DNA from 3 places in the Halioglobus sp. D3-4 genome. Region 1 is predicted to be linked to each of the others. Evidence: predicted binding sites of a transcription regulator. Region 1 holds the regulator's gene; each other region holds the start of a gene.
The links. Region 1 encodes sigma-54, which starts transcription at its own class of promoters, with help from an activator protein. Its sites were predicted from a motif close to TGGCACANNNNTTGCNNT; they were not measured.
Positions count from the first base shown of each region.

Region 2: the regulator sigma-54 is predicted to act here: its motif matches at 3,328-3,345, upstream of AC0L6S_RS09855 (PEP-CTERM sorting domain-containing protein).
Region 3: the regulator sigma-54 is predicted to act here: its motif matches at 2,642-2,659, upstream of AC0L6S_RS10615 (PEP-CTERM sorting domain-containing protein).

Region 1 covers NZ_CM147907.1:2,671,727-2,676,716, reverse strand. Annotated here, with positions in the region: gene rapZ (RNase adapter RapZ) at 1-4, opposite strand, end outside; gene ptsN (PTS IIA-like nitrogen regulatory protein PtsN) at 20-478, opposite strand; gene hpf (ribosome hibernation-promoting factor, HPF/YfiA family) at 489-776, opposite strand; gene AC0L6S_RS11510 (RNA polymerase factor sigma-54) at 849-2,342, opposite strand; gene lptB (LPS export ABC transporter ATP-binding protein) at 2,520-3,245, opposite strand; gene lptA (lipopolysaccharide transport periplasmic protein LptA) at 3,223-3,792, opposite strand; gene AC0L6S_RS11495 (KpsF/GutQ family sugar-phosphate isomerase) at 3,912-4,892, opposite strand; gene AC0L6S_RS11490 (calcium/sodium antiporter) at 4,907-4,990, opposite strand, start outside.
Region 2 covers NZ_CM147907.1:2,287,639-2,292,628, reverse strand. Annotated here, with positions in the region: gene AC0L6S_RS09865 (amidohydrolase family protein) at 1-1,162, opposite strand, end outside; gene AC0L6S_RS09860 (hypothetical protein) at 1,300-2,472, shown strand; gene AC0L6S_RS09855 (PEP-CTERM sorting domain-containing protein) at 2,667-3,263, opposite strand; gene AC0L6S_RS09850 (GNAT family N-acetyltransferase) at 3,511-4,098, opposite strand; gene AC0L6S_RS09845 (alpha/beta hydrolase) at 4,220-4,990, opposite strand, start outside.
Region 3 covers NZ_CM147907.1:2,471,314-2,476,303, reverse strand. Annotated here, with positions in the region: gene prsT (XrtA/PEP-CTERM system TPR-repeat protein PrsT) at 1-2,375, shown strand, start outside; gene AC0L6S_RS10615 (PEP-CTERM sorting domain-containing protein) at 2,775-3,608, shown strand; gene AC0L6S_RS10610 (sulfotransferase family protein) at 4,063-4,990, shown strand, end outside.

The sequences.
Region 1 (4,990 bases):
GCACTGAAAACTCTCCTTGTCAGGTTGAATCACTGCACGCGATTTCGTAGAGCGCAAGGTCGTTGCTCGCCGCGCGTAAGCGAGCACAGAAATCTGACTGACTGAGCAGGCCTGCCACTGTCGCGAGGATATCCAGATGCTGTTGCTGGGCTTCCTCCGGCACCAGGAGCACAAACAGCAAGTCTACAGGTAGATCATCCGGAGCGTCGAACGGTATCGGTTCTTCCAGCGTAAGCAGTGCACCCAGTGGTTCAGTGCAGTCACCCACCCGGCAATGCGGGATGGCTATACCCTGGCCGAGACCAGTGCTTCCCAACTTCTCGCGAGAGATAAGGTGATCCAGGACCTGATCATAAGGCAGGGCGGTCTGATCGTCGCAGACGACGGTCGCGATGGTTTCAAATAACCGCTTTTTACTGATCCCCGGTGCGCAGCACACGGTGCGTGCCGGGGTCAGTATTTGACTGAGAGCATTCATTGTCGCGTGTCTAGTGCCCCCGGTGCTTCTGTTTGTGTTTGATCAGCTGGCGGTCCAATTTGTCTGAAAGGGCATCTATCGCTGCGTACATATCCTCTGATTCAGAGTGTGCAAACAAGTCGCCACCGGCGATATGGACAGTGGCCTCCGCACGCTGCACCTTTTTTTCCACCGTAAGAATGACATCGGTAGCGGTTATATGGTCGAAGTGGCGTTGCAATCGCTCGAGCTTGCTTTCGACATAGTCCTTCAGGGGAGTGGTGATTTCCAGGTGGTGACCAGTGATGGTGAGTTGCATAGGTTGCTCCTGTTACAGGTTTGAGACTATTGGTGCCTAATGCCGGCGAGGCCGGTTGCTGATAGTTTGATTCTAGACCAGACGTTTGCGTTCGTTGGATGGTGGTATAAAAAGAGCGTCACGGTATTTGGCTATGGTGCGCCTGGCAATTTCAATGCCCTGTTCTTTCAGAAGCGCTGCAATTTTGTTGTCGCTCAATGGCTTACGCGGGTTTTCGGCGGCCACAAGTTTTTTAATCAGCGCCCTGATGGCGGTGGACGAGCACTCTCCGCCACTGGTGGTCCCTACATGACTTGAGAAGAAATACTTGAGTTCGAAGACACCTCTGGGTGTGTGCATATATTTGTTTGTGGTGGCTCGCGAGATTGTGGATTCATGCATTTCAACGGCCTCGGCAATTTCGTGCAATACCAGTGGTTTCATGGCTTCGGTACCATACTCGAGAAAATTTCGCTGGTGATCGACGATTTTACTGGCAACCTTCATCAGGGTTTCGTTGCGGCTGTGCAGGCTCTTCAGAAACCAGCGCGCCTCCTGCAGGTTATCACGTAAATAGGTGTTGTCGGCGCTGTTATCGGCGCGTTTGATCAAACTGGCGTAGCCGGTATTGATGCGTAATTTTGGTGCGATATCGGGGTTGAGTTCTACCAGCCAGCGACCATTCTTCTTGGTGACAAAGACATCGGGGACAACGTACTCGACCTCCTCGGGTACCGCAGTGTAGCCCGGGTTGGGGTCCAGTGACTGAATCAGCGTCAGTATCTGTTTGAGTTCGTCCTCGCTAATTCGCGCGCGCCTGAGAATCTGGCCGAAATCGCTGCTTGCCAACTGGTTCAGGTAGCGGCTGACAATCAGTTTCGCCTGATCAAGCCAGGGCGTGGTGGGTGGTAACTGGTTTAGCTGTATCAGCAGGCATTCCTGCAGGTCGCGAGCGCAGACCCCGGAGGGCTCAAACTGTTGGAGCCGGTGCAGTACGGCGATGAGCTCGTCAAAATCTATCTCGAGGTCATCGGCCAGGCTCTCGTAAATTTCTTCAGGGCTGCTCAGGAGGCGACCGTTGGCATCCGTAGCGTCAATGATCGAAAGCGCTATAAGGCGGTCTGTATCGGAGAGTCGGGTCAGCCCAAGCTGCCACAGCAGTTGCTCACGGAGTGATTCACTGGCCGAGTTCTGTGCAGAGAAATCATGATCGTTGTTCTCATCACCCTGTGATGCTGGCGCCGATGCTGAAGGCAGCAGATCATCCCACTGCACATCAACAGGCAGATCATCAGACAGGGAGGACTCCCCGTCTACCTCCTTCGAGCTCCAGTCAGGCGCTTCCTCGGTACTGTCATCGTTTTTGTCGTTCTTGCTGCGCGAAGCGTCATCGGTATTGTCCGGTGCGTCATCACCTGAAGTGTAGGGGTCATCCTCAGACATCTCCAGAAGCGGGTTGCTATCCAGTGCCTGCTGGATCTCCTGCTGGAGGTCCAGTGTGGACAGCTGCAACAATCGAATCGCCTGCTGCAGCTGCGGCGTCATCGTAAGTTGTTGACCCAGCTTTAACTGGAGTGACTGCTTCATTTCAAGACTCGGAGCATTGTTTATCTCACGCGGGTATCATCCCGGCCGTTGGGACTTACACAGCCAGTGTAGCCCCCGTGGCCAACGGGTGGCAACCGCTTGGCGTGAAAATTGCTTGGTTTTGTGAGGTGGTCGAAAACTCGTGGCTATGGCCTGCGCGACCGCGCCGGGAAGGGGTTACATACGGAACTGATCGCCAAGGTATACCTGGCGCACATGTTCGTTGCCCAGTACATCTTCGGTTGTTCCAGAGGCGATAATTTGACCTTCGCCCACGATATAGGCCTTTTCACAGATATCCAGTGTGTCCCGCACGTTGTGGTCGGTTATCAACACTCCGATACCGCGATCGCGTAAGTGTAGAATGATCTGTTTGATATCGGTGACTGAGATTGGGTCTACACCGGCGAAAGGTTCGTCCAGCATAATAAAATCCGGCTCAGTGGCCAATGCCCTGGCTATTTCGATACGTCGTCGTTCGCCACCCGACAGCGCCTGGCCAAGGCTGTCCCGCAGGTGCTGGACATGGAACTCTTCCAGCAGTTCGTCACGCCGGGCCAGACGCTGCTTTTTATTTAGGTCCGAGCGCGTTTCAAGGATAGCCATGATATTGTCGCCGACAGTCAGCTTGCGAAATATCGACGCCTCCTGGGGCAGATAACCGACGCCGCGACGCGCGCGTTCGTGCATAGTGAGACTGGTAATATCCTCACCGTCAACGGTGATTAAACCGCGGTCAGCCGGAATGATTCCAATGATCATGTAGAAACAGGTAGTTTTACCCGCGCCGTTAGGGCCCAGCAAGCCGACGATCTGGCCGCTGTCTATCTCGATGGAAACGTCGTGAATAACTTCCCGTCCGCGGTAGGCCTTGGCCAGATTATTCGCTCTCAGTTGCGCCACTATCGTCCTCGTCCTTTAGTTCACTGGGAGGAAGCACGACGACCACTCTGTCGTCTTTGCGTTTTGGATCCGATATCGCCTTGGTCAGCTGTTGCTCAATAAAATAGTCAATTGAATCGCCGTTGACGATAGAGCCATCCTGCTCAACATAGCCGTCAGTCTGTAGGTGTACTCGCTCTTCGGGTCTGTAGTAGGTGATGATGCGGGCTCTGGCATAGACCATCTCTTTGTCCACTTCCGGTCTCTGCTGCATTTTTGCCGGTGCCCCCTCGGCAACAATCTTGCTTGCCTGCCCATCGTCCAGATAGATGGTGAGTTTCTCGGATTCCAGTTTCAGGCTACCCTGGATCGCGATGACATTTCCCCGGTAAATAGTGACGCCGTTGACGTCGTCGCGCTCGGCCTTGTCCGCGGTAATGCGCATGGGTTTGTCGCGATCCTCGGGCAATGCCTCAGTGAGGGCCGCAAAGAGCCCTGTCACCAGCAGCAGTAAACCGGCAAAGAACTGCGTCGATTTGGTATGCGTTTTTGGACAGCGTCTTGACATGGGTGCACTCCGCAAAGCGTTGTGGTGGAAATTGGATGGGATGGGTGCCGCTTGGCCCGGCGACCGGTGGGCGATTGTCTCGCAATCTTTAGACGGCGTCATCAAGCGGTAGTTCCGTGTCAGGCAATGCCCGCATGGAGCAGGTCTTTTAAGTGGAGAACACCGGTGAGTGTGCCGTCCTGATTGAGAACAACCAGCGAGCTGATTTCGTTTTCTTCCATGATGTGCATCGCTGCGGCCGCGAGCATGTCGGCCTCAATCGTTTTTGCGCCCTTACTCATCAGCTGCCCTATCGAAGTCTCGTTGATGTCGGTGCGCGTATCGAGGGCGCGACGCAGGTCGCCGTCGGTGAACACGCCCGCGAGTGTACCGTCTTTATTGACCACAGTTGTCATGCCCATACGTTTGTTGCTGATCTCCAGCAGGGCTTCGGACAGTTTGATTTCCTCTGTCACCATCGGTATATCGTCGCCGGTTTTCATCACGTCCTGCACCTTCAGCAGGAGTTGCCTGCCCAGTGTTCCCCCCGGGTGAGAGAACGCGAAATCATCTGCGGTAAAGCCGCGTGCCTCCAGCAGCGCGATAGCCAGTGCATCGCCCATCACCAACGCGGTGGTGGTGCTGGATGTCGGTGCCAGATCCAGTGGGCAGGCCTCGGTTTCAACGCCGGTATCCAGATGAACGTCGGAGGATTTTCCCAGCGGGGACTGCGGATTCCCTGTCATGCTTATCAGCGGTATACCGAGCCGCTTGAGCAGCGGAATGAGCGTCATCACTTCTGCAACAGCGCCGCTGTTGGACAGTGCAATGACGGCATCATCGGCGGTAATCATACCCATATCGCCGTGGCTGGCTTCGCCCGGATGGACAAAGAATGCCGGCGAGCCAGTACTGGCCAGGGTGGCGGCAATTTTGCGCGCGATATGGCCCGATTTGCCCATACCGGTGACAATGATGCGCCCGCGAACCTGCAACAGGAGCTCACAGGCTGAGGTGAAATCCTGGCCAATTCGCGCTTCCAGCGCGGCAACTGCAGCAGCCTCCATACGGATGGTGCGCTGCGCCGATTGGGTGAAACTGATGGAGCTTTGCTCCGGCATAACGAACCTCTGGCCTACATCGTCGAGTACAGTGAGTAATAATACAGCGCATAGGACGACACTAACAGCGTTCCCAGTATACGCCCAAGGTAGGAGTG
Region 2 (4,990 bases), 380 kb from region 1:
CGCGTTCTCCGAGTATGCTGCGGATTTCTCCCTCGTCCACATCATGGAATGTCTCGCGCAGCTTGTGCATGGTATTGGGCCAGGTGCCCTCCATATGGGGATAGTCTGAGCCCCACATCAGTTTGTCGACACCGATGGCGTGGCGGCTGCCGATCTCATGCGGCGCTAGAAAGGACGCGCCAATATAACAGTTCCGCTGAAAGTACTCTTCTGGTGTCAGCGACAGGTCCTTCATGAAATGCGCAAAGATCGGATTGTCGATCTTGAATTTCAGCACCCGCAGGGTTTCGAGAATCCAGCCACAACCTGTTTCGGTGAACACCATTTTCAGATTGGGGTGGCGCTCGAACGCACCGGACCACAGTAGTGCGGTGAAGGGTCGGTGCGCCCACATATCCACCTCACTGATAAACATCATGGTGGCGCAGGGCACATCACCATAATCCGGTGACCATCCGGAATGGGTGTGGATGGGCATATTCAGTTCTTCGCAGACACTCCACAGCGGCGCATAGCGCTTGTAGTCGTGATAGAAGGGGTTGGGGCCGGTACTTGTAGGCAGTAGTATACCGCCAAACAACCCGCGTTTGTGGGCATCGCGAACCTCATTAACAGCAACCTGAATATCGTCCACATTGATTATCGCGACACCGGCATGGCGGCCGGGGTTCTTCGCACACAGGTCCGCGAGCCAGAGGTTGTAGGCGCGGTTGCCAGCGAGGCTTTGTTCTGGTGTGACCTCGTGGCGGTACTGCATCAGACCGGCGCCGAAAGGCGCCATCTGGGGAAAGATGATTTCGCCTGCTATGCCGTCGGCTTCCAGTTCTTGCAGGCGAACATCAGGTTCATATTCACCGCGCCGGGGAGCGATCATGCTGTCGGGGTCGCACAGGTAATCCCAGAGTTCGGCGTCGGTCGCTCTGGCCGCTTTGCCCGCGGCCGTGGGATCCATGCGCCCGGCCCCCTGGTCACCGGATCGGCTATTGAAATCTTCGGCAGCCTCCTGATCAAAAAAAGTGCCCATGCGCTTCATCATTTCTCGCGCATATTGCAACCACCAGGTATCGGCGGCCGCGTGAAGTTCCTTTGGCAAATAAGGCTTATACCCTTCCGGCAGTGCGCCGGCATGACAATCGGAGCTGATTATCACTACGTTGGACATTGTTTTTATCTCCGTGAAATCCATGCAATGCAACGCAGTGTATTTAGCGCCGATGTACATAGCAAGTTGACTGACGGCCGCCATCAATTGCATGCTGGCAGTCGGTATTGGCCTGGTGTCTATCGCGGGAGTAGCTAATGGAATCTGTAATACATGCCGACCTGGGTTTTACCAGAGCAGAGGAGGTTGTCGAGGATGGCGACAAACGTGGGTTGAAGCGAGCTATTACGCGGCCTCTTGATGAGGCGTTTAACCGTCAGTTTGAATATCGGCGCTGCCAGGTACGCGACTGGTCTGCACCCGGGCAGGTTGCGCTCAGTTTTTGCAAGATGGGGTTTCAGCCCATCAACCTCGCTCGCAGTGACACACTACAAACCTTGCTGGCGCAAATTCGACAGGCCGGTGAAATCTCCACCGAGCAGGCCAGACACCTGCGTCGCCTGCTCAAGGGCTCTGTGTACCCCCTGTCGAAGGGACTATGCCTGAAGATGCTGCATGTTGCGCCGGAGGGCCTGATCATGCGCAAGGGCGGTCCCAACGGGCTGAAGGTTGACCCGGATATCGAGATGGGCGAGATGAATGGCCACGACGCAGCCCTGGCCATTCACGGAGATCAGGATGTGCGCGGTACTCCGCTAAAGCAGATGATGCGAGGTTTCGCACCGTGGATGTTCCGCCACCGGACCCCCGGCGGCAGTAACCGCTTGTCGCCGCTGGTATTGGTGAACCTATGGATACCGCTGCAACAGGTGACGCGCCCACTGACGCTAATGGATAGGAGAACCCTGAAACCACGGGATCACCAGCTGCGCTATGCACTGCCGACTGATGCCTTTCTGGACCGAACCGAAGATATGACCCAGAACGATATCTGGGCATTTCTTCACGACGACGCCCAACAGTGGTATTTCCATTCCCATATGGCGCACGATCAGGCCTATGTCTTTGATACTCTGGGAGAACCGCACGGTTCCTTCATTCTTCCCGGGGAGGAGGTCGCCGAACACTACTATCGGCAATTGCAGTTATTGCGTGAAAAACTGGCGGTGGGGGAACCTGCTGCGCGTCCCTTCAATGCCGCGCTCGACTTGTCCGCTGTGGCCACTGCACCGTTGCGGCAGGCGATTGAGTCTATGGCGGGGCTGGTCGCATCCGCGCCGGTGGATAAAATCGGTCAACCTGTGGTGGATGTCTGGCTGGCACGCGCCGCCGAGGCGATGGATAGTGTGGTGAGAAAGTCACTTGAAATGCGCGTCGTCGCGGTATTGCTGCCCAATATTTGGCCGTTTAATCGATCCACCAATTGCTGACGCGGCTATTCACCCTTCGCCCTGGCTGGCCGCTGGATACGCGTTGCTATGGGCCGAAGATTTTTGGCTAGCCGTAATTTCTTAGGGCAAGTTGTGGCGGATATTCGATGGCGGAAAACGCAGTTTTTTTGCGGGTATAGATACGAAAAATCCAGCCCGCAGAGCGGGCTGGATTTGGGAGAGAGGGCTTTTGACTACGCTTTGGCGCGTCGAGTCCAGCCGAGGCCTGCCAGTCCAAGGCCGATCAGCGCCAGAGTGGCGGGAACCGGAGTTTCGGAAGGGCGTTCCAGTGCAACAATCGAGGAAGACCAGCTGCCTGATTGGTTGCCTGTACACGCGCCGCCAGAACCTTGACACGAACCATTGGCCGTGAAGTTACCCAGGAAGGCTGTGGGATCGAAACCGGCGCCAGTCACCGTACCGCTAATAGTGAACGTTTTGGAGTCGGTGCAGAGTCCGCCGTTACAAGCGATTGGGCTGCTGACAATGTTTGAGACGCCGTCCAGCGTGAAGCTGAAACCGCCAACGCTATAGATCACACCACCCGGGGCAAGCGTGTCGATATCCGTGGTAGCTGTTACGCCCGCAGTACCGCCGAAGTCTCCAGTGGCGCCACTAGCGATAGTGGGGGCACCGATGTCAAAAGTCGTCAGATCGCTGACGATATTGCCAAGGGTATCCAGGCCATCAGAGAAAGAGATACTGCCGCTGATGAATGCCGCACTGGCGGGCGCCGACAAGCTGGCTGCCAATAGTGCCGCTGCTGATAATCCTGCAAATTTCGTTTTCAAGGTCGTTCTCCTCATAATATGTGTAATCTCATACACGAAACGGAAAACCTCCGTTTGCTAAGTAAAAGCAATCACCGTGCCAACAATAAAATACACAATAATATCAATAGCTTAATAATTTCTGTTTTAAGCTAAAACCCGCAAGTGTAAAAATACTTGACGCCTGGATGTGACTCGTTTCGGTGTGTCCTGGACAGCGAACTCAGGAAGAAGAGTAGTCCAGGCCCGCGAACTCCGCTAGTTGTGCCTATGGGTTGATGGCCCTGGGTTCCCGCCACATTAGCCATACCGGAGGCGCGGATGCCGCAAACTGTATCTTTCGTTGCACCTTGAACCCGTGGCCTTCATAGAATGCGAGGTTCTCCTCTTTGGAGTTTTCCAGATAGGCGGGCATGCCCTCGGTATCGCACTGCTTCAGAATATGGGCGATCAACGCTGAGCCAATGCCCTTGCCTTTATTGCCCGGTGTAACGCCGATCGCGAACAGGTAGTAGTGGGGGATTTCGGGGTGGTACTTTTCGGTTTTTGCGCCACTGCGCAGCATGCGGTAGACGCCGGTTAGACCACCGAGTTTCAATATTTTACGCACACTGGAGAGTTTAACCGGCCACTTCAATGCCTGGTCTGGCCCCAGCCAGACGGCTGCACCGCGTCCCTGTGGGTCCAGGTAACTGAGTTGGTGGGGAAAGAATACAGGAAGCGTTATCTCGAAGAACGGCAGCACGGTCGCTGGGTGGTTGCAAGTCCAGTTGATAACCGGGTCATCTGCGAAGGCCTCCGCGATGATGCGCGTGGCCTCCTCGGAATTGGTGGTGTCTACAGGGGTGAAAGTCATAATAGTAAGAAGGGCTTCCTGACACTAGCGCATACCGACAACAATTTAGCATAAATGCAGCAACGGTGTGGTGTTTGTATTGCCGCCAAATTGCTCGCAGGGACTAGCTCCGGGAGGAGGCTTACGGTGAATTCGCGTCAATGAACGCCAGTATCTGCGCGGTGGTTTCATCCGGATAAAACAGAAAGGCGGAAACGTGTGTACCCCAACGATGCTTCCAGGCGAGGTCGGGGTGCTGCGGATCGATGGCGGGCGCCACCCACAGGGTGACATGCGGATTGCGTTCGGCCAACTCGCGACTTAAGTGTGCGCGGGTCACCGGATCGTCGGGGTCCTGGATCGCCAGTATAGGTATATCCAGCTCTGCGGCCCGCTCCAGTGCCTGGTCCTCCGCGGTGGGCAGGCCATAAAACTGTGTGGCCGACCAGGCCGATGCGGCGAAGAGTACCGGTGGCAGTCCAGTTGCGACATATGCGCCCTGTTTGAACGTGTCTGCAGTGTCCAGCAGGCTGTCGAGCAGGATGAGCCCATCGAGTTGCGCGCCGTGGGACGCTGCCTGTATCAGCGTTGCGCCACCCATCGATATTCCCATTGCAAATAACGGTAGCTTCGGGCTTTTCTTACTGGCCCACTCGATAACGGCTTGGGCATCGTATCTCTCTGTGCGGCCGAATTGCAGCCCATGGACATCATCGCCCGACTCGCCGTGGTTGCGCAGGTCGACGACTGCCACAGAGATACTCCGGTCCACCATCGCGCGGTAGAACGCCAGCGAACCGAAATAATTGCTGGTCCGATTGGAGCCGCCACCATGAATGAATACCAGCGTTGCCGCGGCATTGTCTGCCGGCATCCACCACCCCGCCAGTTGCAGGTCACTATCCTGCGGGGT
Region 3 (4,990 bases), 200 kb from region 1:
TGCTGCGTGGCTGGTCGCTGCTACGTGTTGGTAAACTGGATGATGCGGTTGCGGCGTTCCAGGAGGCTCTGCAACTCAATCCTCACAATAGCGAGGCCAAAAAAGGGCTTGTGGAATCCGGCTTGGGGTCCGATCTGTCCGGGCTTCCCGATGCAGACATTGAGCGCGTTCTGGCCAGTGGGTTGGATCAGCCAGAAACATGGATACTGCGGGGAGAACTGGAACTTTCGCGGGGCAATCTGGATGACGCGCGAACCGCGTTTGAAGGTGCCGTTGAACTGGGTCCAGACAATGTCTATGCCATCGCTGGCTTGGTGAGAACACTGATTGCGGGCAACCGCCTGGAAGATGCTCGCGCGCCAGCCGCCCTGTTGGCCAGCAAATTTCCCTCAGATCCCATGAGCGCCTATGTCCGCGCCCTCTACGCCAAGCAGACACAACAATATGTACAGGCACTCGATGCACTGCAGATCGTGCTGGATTACGAACCCGACCACGCCATGAGTATTCTGCTCATGGGCGAGGTGTATTACGCGATGGGAAATCAGGATCTGGCGCTGGAATACCTCAACCTGTTTCATCGGCTAGAGCCGGACAGTGTATTGGGCCGCAGACAGCTCGCAGCCATTGTGAACGAAAGAGGGTCACCCAAGTATGCGGTAGAGTTGCTGGAGCCGCTGGTCGAACAATCACGCCGTGACCCGGAAATAGCAGCAATTCTGGCAGATGCCCATGCGGCGATGGGTGATACCGCACGTGCGAAAGCGTATCAGTCGCTATTCTTTAAACTCGGCTCGGTGACTTCGGCGACACGTGTTGCGCTTGATAACCTCAATAGCGGTGCCACCGGGGAAGCTGTCTCAAAACTGGAACTGTTGGCGGCGCATGCACCTGAAAAAGTAGAAACACAAACAATGCTGGGGATCGCGTACCTGCTGTCTGGAGACTTCGACAAGGCGTTGGCTCACAGTGCTGCGCTGATGGCCAAGTGGCCTGATGATGTACAGATACAGTATCTCCATGCCTCGGTACTCGATGTATCCGGTGACAGTCTCGCCGCAGCGCAATCTTATCAACGTGCGCTGGAGCTCGACCCGGGATTCAGCCTTGCTGATCTCTCACTGGCGCGGACAGAGATGAACAACGGCAGCGAAGCGTTGGCGACGCAGCGTATCGAGGCGCTGTTGGCACGGGATGGAGACAATATAACGGCGCAATTGTGGCAGGCAAAAGAAGCGATTGCCAACGGCGACTTCCGCGGAGCGATTGCCCGGCTCGAAAAGATCCGCGCCGCTCGAAAAGCTGCGTTGCAGCCACGCCTGATCCTGGCCGACCTCTACATGGAACGGGGTGACAGCGACAGGGCTCTGGAGGTTAGCCGGGAGATAGATAAATTGATTCCAGGCCATCCTGTTGCCCAGTATATGCTGGCGAATGCGAATCTGCAGGTCGGCAATACAGATGATAGCCTCGCGATGTTTGATCGGTTGGAGCGGGAAAATCCCGATAATTTGATGATCAAATGGCGAATAGTCGATGCCTATGAATCCGGTGGCCACACTGCAGCAGCCTACACAGCGCTGCAGCGATTATTGGAGATCGACGCGGACAGTCCACGCGCACTGGTCAAGCTTTCGATGATAGAGCGTCAGCGTGGTAACCCTGAGGCGGCATTAGCGTTGGCTGAACGCCTGATTCAGAGCCACCCCCAAATCAGCCTGGGCTATCTCGTAAAAGGGCAAGTTCTGATGGATAGCGAAGATTACCAACAGGCATCAGCTGTCCTGGGTCAGGCGTACCGCAGCGAAAAGAGTTCGATCACGCTAGCGCGTTATTATGCTGCGCTGGCGCGTGCCGGCGACACTGCAGCGGCCGAGCGGGCAATGACAGACTGGCTGGCGGACAACCCTGATGACAACGTGGCGCGATTGGCCTGGGCCGACGAGTCTATGCGTGCGGGGCTCACTGAGCGAGCGGTGGAACAGTATGAAATTGTGGCAAGCCGCGAGCCCGGCAATATACCCGTACTGGTGAGACTGGCAGGTAGCTATCACGCGATGGATGACAGGCGTGACCTGAAGACAGCCCAGGAGGCGTACGAACTGGCCCCGAATGACGTATATGCCCAGCATTTGTATGGCTGGTTACTCCTGGAGACGGGGCTGACAGAGCGAGGCACTCAACTGCTGCGGGAAGCCGTGGCTCGTGCGCCCGAGAATGTCAGCTTCCGCGTTCATCTCGCACTTGCTCTCACCGATAGCGACCTGGAGGACGAAGCCAGGTTGGTGCTGCAGCCCCTGTTTGATGCGGGCATTGGGCTGGCGGAACTACCGGGTGGCTCGACTCTGATCGAGCGCCTGCAGAGTAGACCATAGAGCGGCTCCATTGGCCGGTGTCAGGCAGACAGTTTTCGCGACGCAGTTTATCCGCTGTTCGTATTTCTTACAGGTGGCCCCCACCCTAACCGGTTGATAGCTATTGCAATTTTTGTGATGAAGGCGCCGATCGGCAGTTTTCTCGGGTTGTGGCATCGTATTGTGTCCACATTTTTTACAGTGAAGGCCGAATTCGGGACAAGCTGCACGCCGTTCTCATTCGGCAAGTTCCCCAAATAGTTGAAGTCACGCTATTTTTTTTCGCTTGGCATCTTTATTGCTTAATCTAGACCTGCGGCTGGGTTGCGGTTATGTAATCCAGCTTTATGGAAAACAGCAGCGGTCGTTTGTGTTCACAGCGTCCGGATGGATATTACGCGATAAGGAGATCGATTCACCATGAAGAAACTTCAGTTATTGGGTGCCGCCTGCGCCTGCATACTCCCTCTTACCCTTGCCACATCCGCGACTGCCGCGGAACTGTATTCCAATGGCTTCGAGACCGACCTGTCGGGCTGGGATGTTTATGGTGGGACCTATGACGCGACCCGTGTCGCGTCCGGTACCAATGGCATCACCTCGGCCTCCGGCAGCTATCATGCCGAGTCGAGCAGTATCGGTTCTGCCGGCAACTGGGGTGGTTCCAATTTCGGCAACCCACCCCCTAACGTTTTTCAGGAGTACACCACGTCACTCGATATCTACCTGGACGTCGATGGCGGAGTGGCAGATGATTCGCGCTTTGATTATTCCTCGGGGATCAACAACACCTCGGGCAACCATCTTCGAGACTTTATCTTCAATGCCGGGTTCTATGACAGCTCGGATATCGACGGGCCAGGCGCGGGAACCGACCGCTTCATCATAAGTGCCAGTAATAATGCGGATAGCGGCATCGACATTCCCAAAAACCCTGCCAGAGACCCTATCGCGATCGATACCACGGGTTGGTACACGTTTGAGCATCACTTCTATGACAACGCCGGGGTATTGAATGTGGACCTCAGCATACTCGCGTTCGGTGGCTCGCTAGTACACTCCTGGACCTTGGGTAATCCTGCTGACCTGACAGGCACTGTTGTCGGGGGGAATCGTTACGCCTGGTTTCCCGTCAATACCCTGGATACGCTGGCCTTTGATAACGCCAGCCTGGAGGTTCCGGTTCCAGCCACTCTCGCCCTGATCGGCCTCGGCCTCGCGGGTTTAGGTTGGTCGCGCCGCAAGTGTAGCTGACCAGTTCAGGAACGCCATTAGAGCCCCCGTAGAAGGGGGCTTTTCATGTAGCCCACCGGGTACATTCGCTTGCCTCGCGAGAGGGCAGTCGCAGAGGTTCTTACGCGGTTTTACCGGCTTCGGGTCCTCAGTCTCAACCCCTGAATTAGCCACCGTAACCTCGCTCTCGATTCGGTCTTCTATGCCGCCAAGGGCCACGCTCTCAGCCTGGCAAACTCCACTCACGTTACTGATAGAAAGCTGCCGATAAGGGTGAGAGCAGGCGTCGGCTGACGTCAGCGCCAGCAGGGTGATCTCTCTGCAGTGGCTGGATGGGGGGGTATAGAAACATAAGCCGCTGGCCTGTACGCTTTTGTGCCGGAAAAAAAGTACTATAAATCAACGTTCTATGGGTTATCCGTCATGCGGTGAACGCCAGTTGTGCGCCCGCCGCTCACTCGCTAGATTACCCACCATGTATTTTGACTACGATTACTGGTGGCGAGTTGTGCGCCACGTCTGGGGCTTGCGTGAATGGCGAGGACGCAATCGCATGCTGGTACGGCTATTGCTGGTCGTGCCATTGCTGAGCCTGATTCACGGCATTTGTTTCATGCTGGATTACCTGCTGTTCTGGCGGCTCTGGACACAGCGGGTGGAGCAGCCGGTTTTTATTGTGGGCCACGGTCGCTCCGGTACAACCTTGATGCACCGACTGATGAGCGCCGACGGCGATCGCTTCAGTTACTTTCTCTACTGGGAGATGTTCTTTCCCTCCCTGCTGCAGAAGAAAGTCATTCGCGTGGTAGGCATCCTGGATATGTATCTGCTGAGGGGCTACGTGCAGGGTAAGTTGAAAGCCTGGGACGACAAGACATTCGGTCCCTATAGGCACATGCACTATATGAGCCTGTGGAGTGCCGAGGAGGATTGCTTTGCGATGGGGGCTGCGTTCGTCACGCAGCAGTGGTCTGTCGATATTCCGATGATGGACGTAGTTGATTTTTTTCACCTGGACCAGATGCCGGCAAAGCGGCGTCGCTGGATGGGGCACTACCGGGAGTTGGTCAAGCGCCAGTTACTGCTCTACGGTGGTAACAAGACACACCTTGCCAAAAACCCACTGATGTGTGGCTGGGTCGATTCCATCATTGAGGAGTTTCCTGATGCGCGTATCGTCGTCATGATGCGCGATCCCGCAGAGTGCATCCCCAGTTGCCTGAAGCTGCTCGAATCGGCCTGGGGCGCGCGGGGCTGGACGAAGGCCCAGTACGAGCGCTCGCTCAATATACTGGCTGAACTGTCCTTCGAGAGTTTCGATAATCCCAGAAATGTGCTGGCTGCGCACCCACAAACTCCGCAATGCGTGGTGGATTACCGCAATCTTACCAATGCACCCCGGG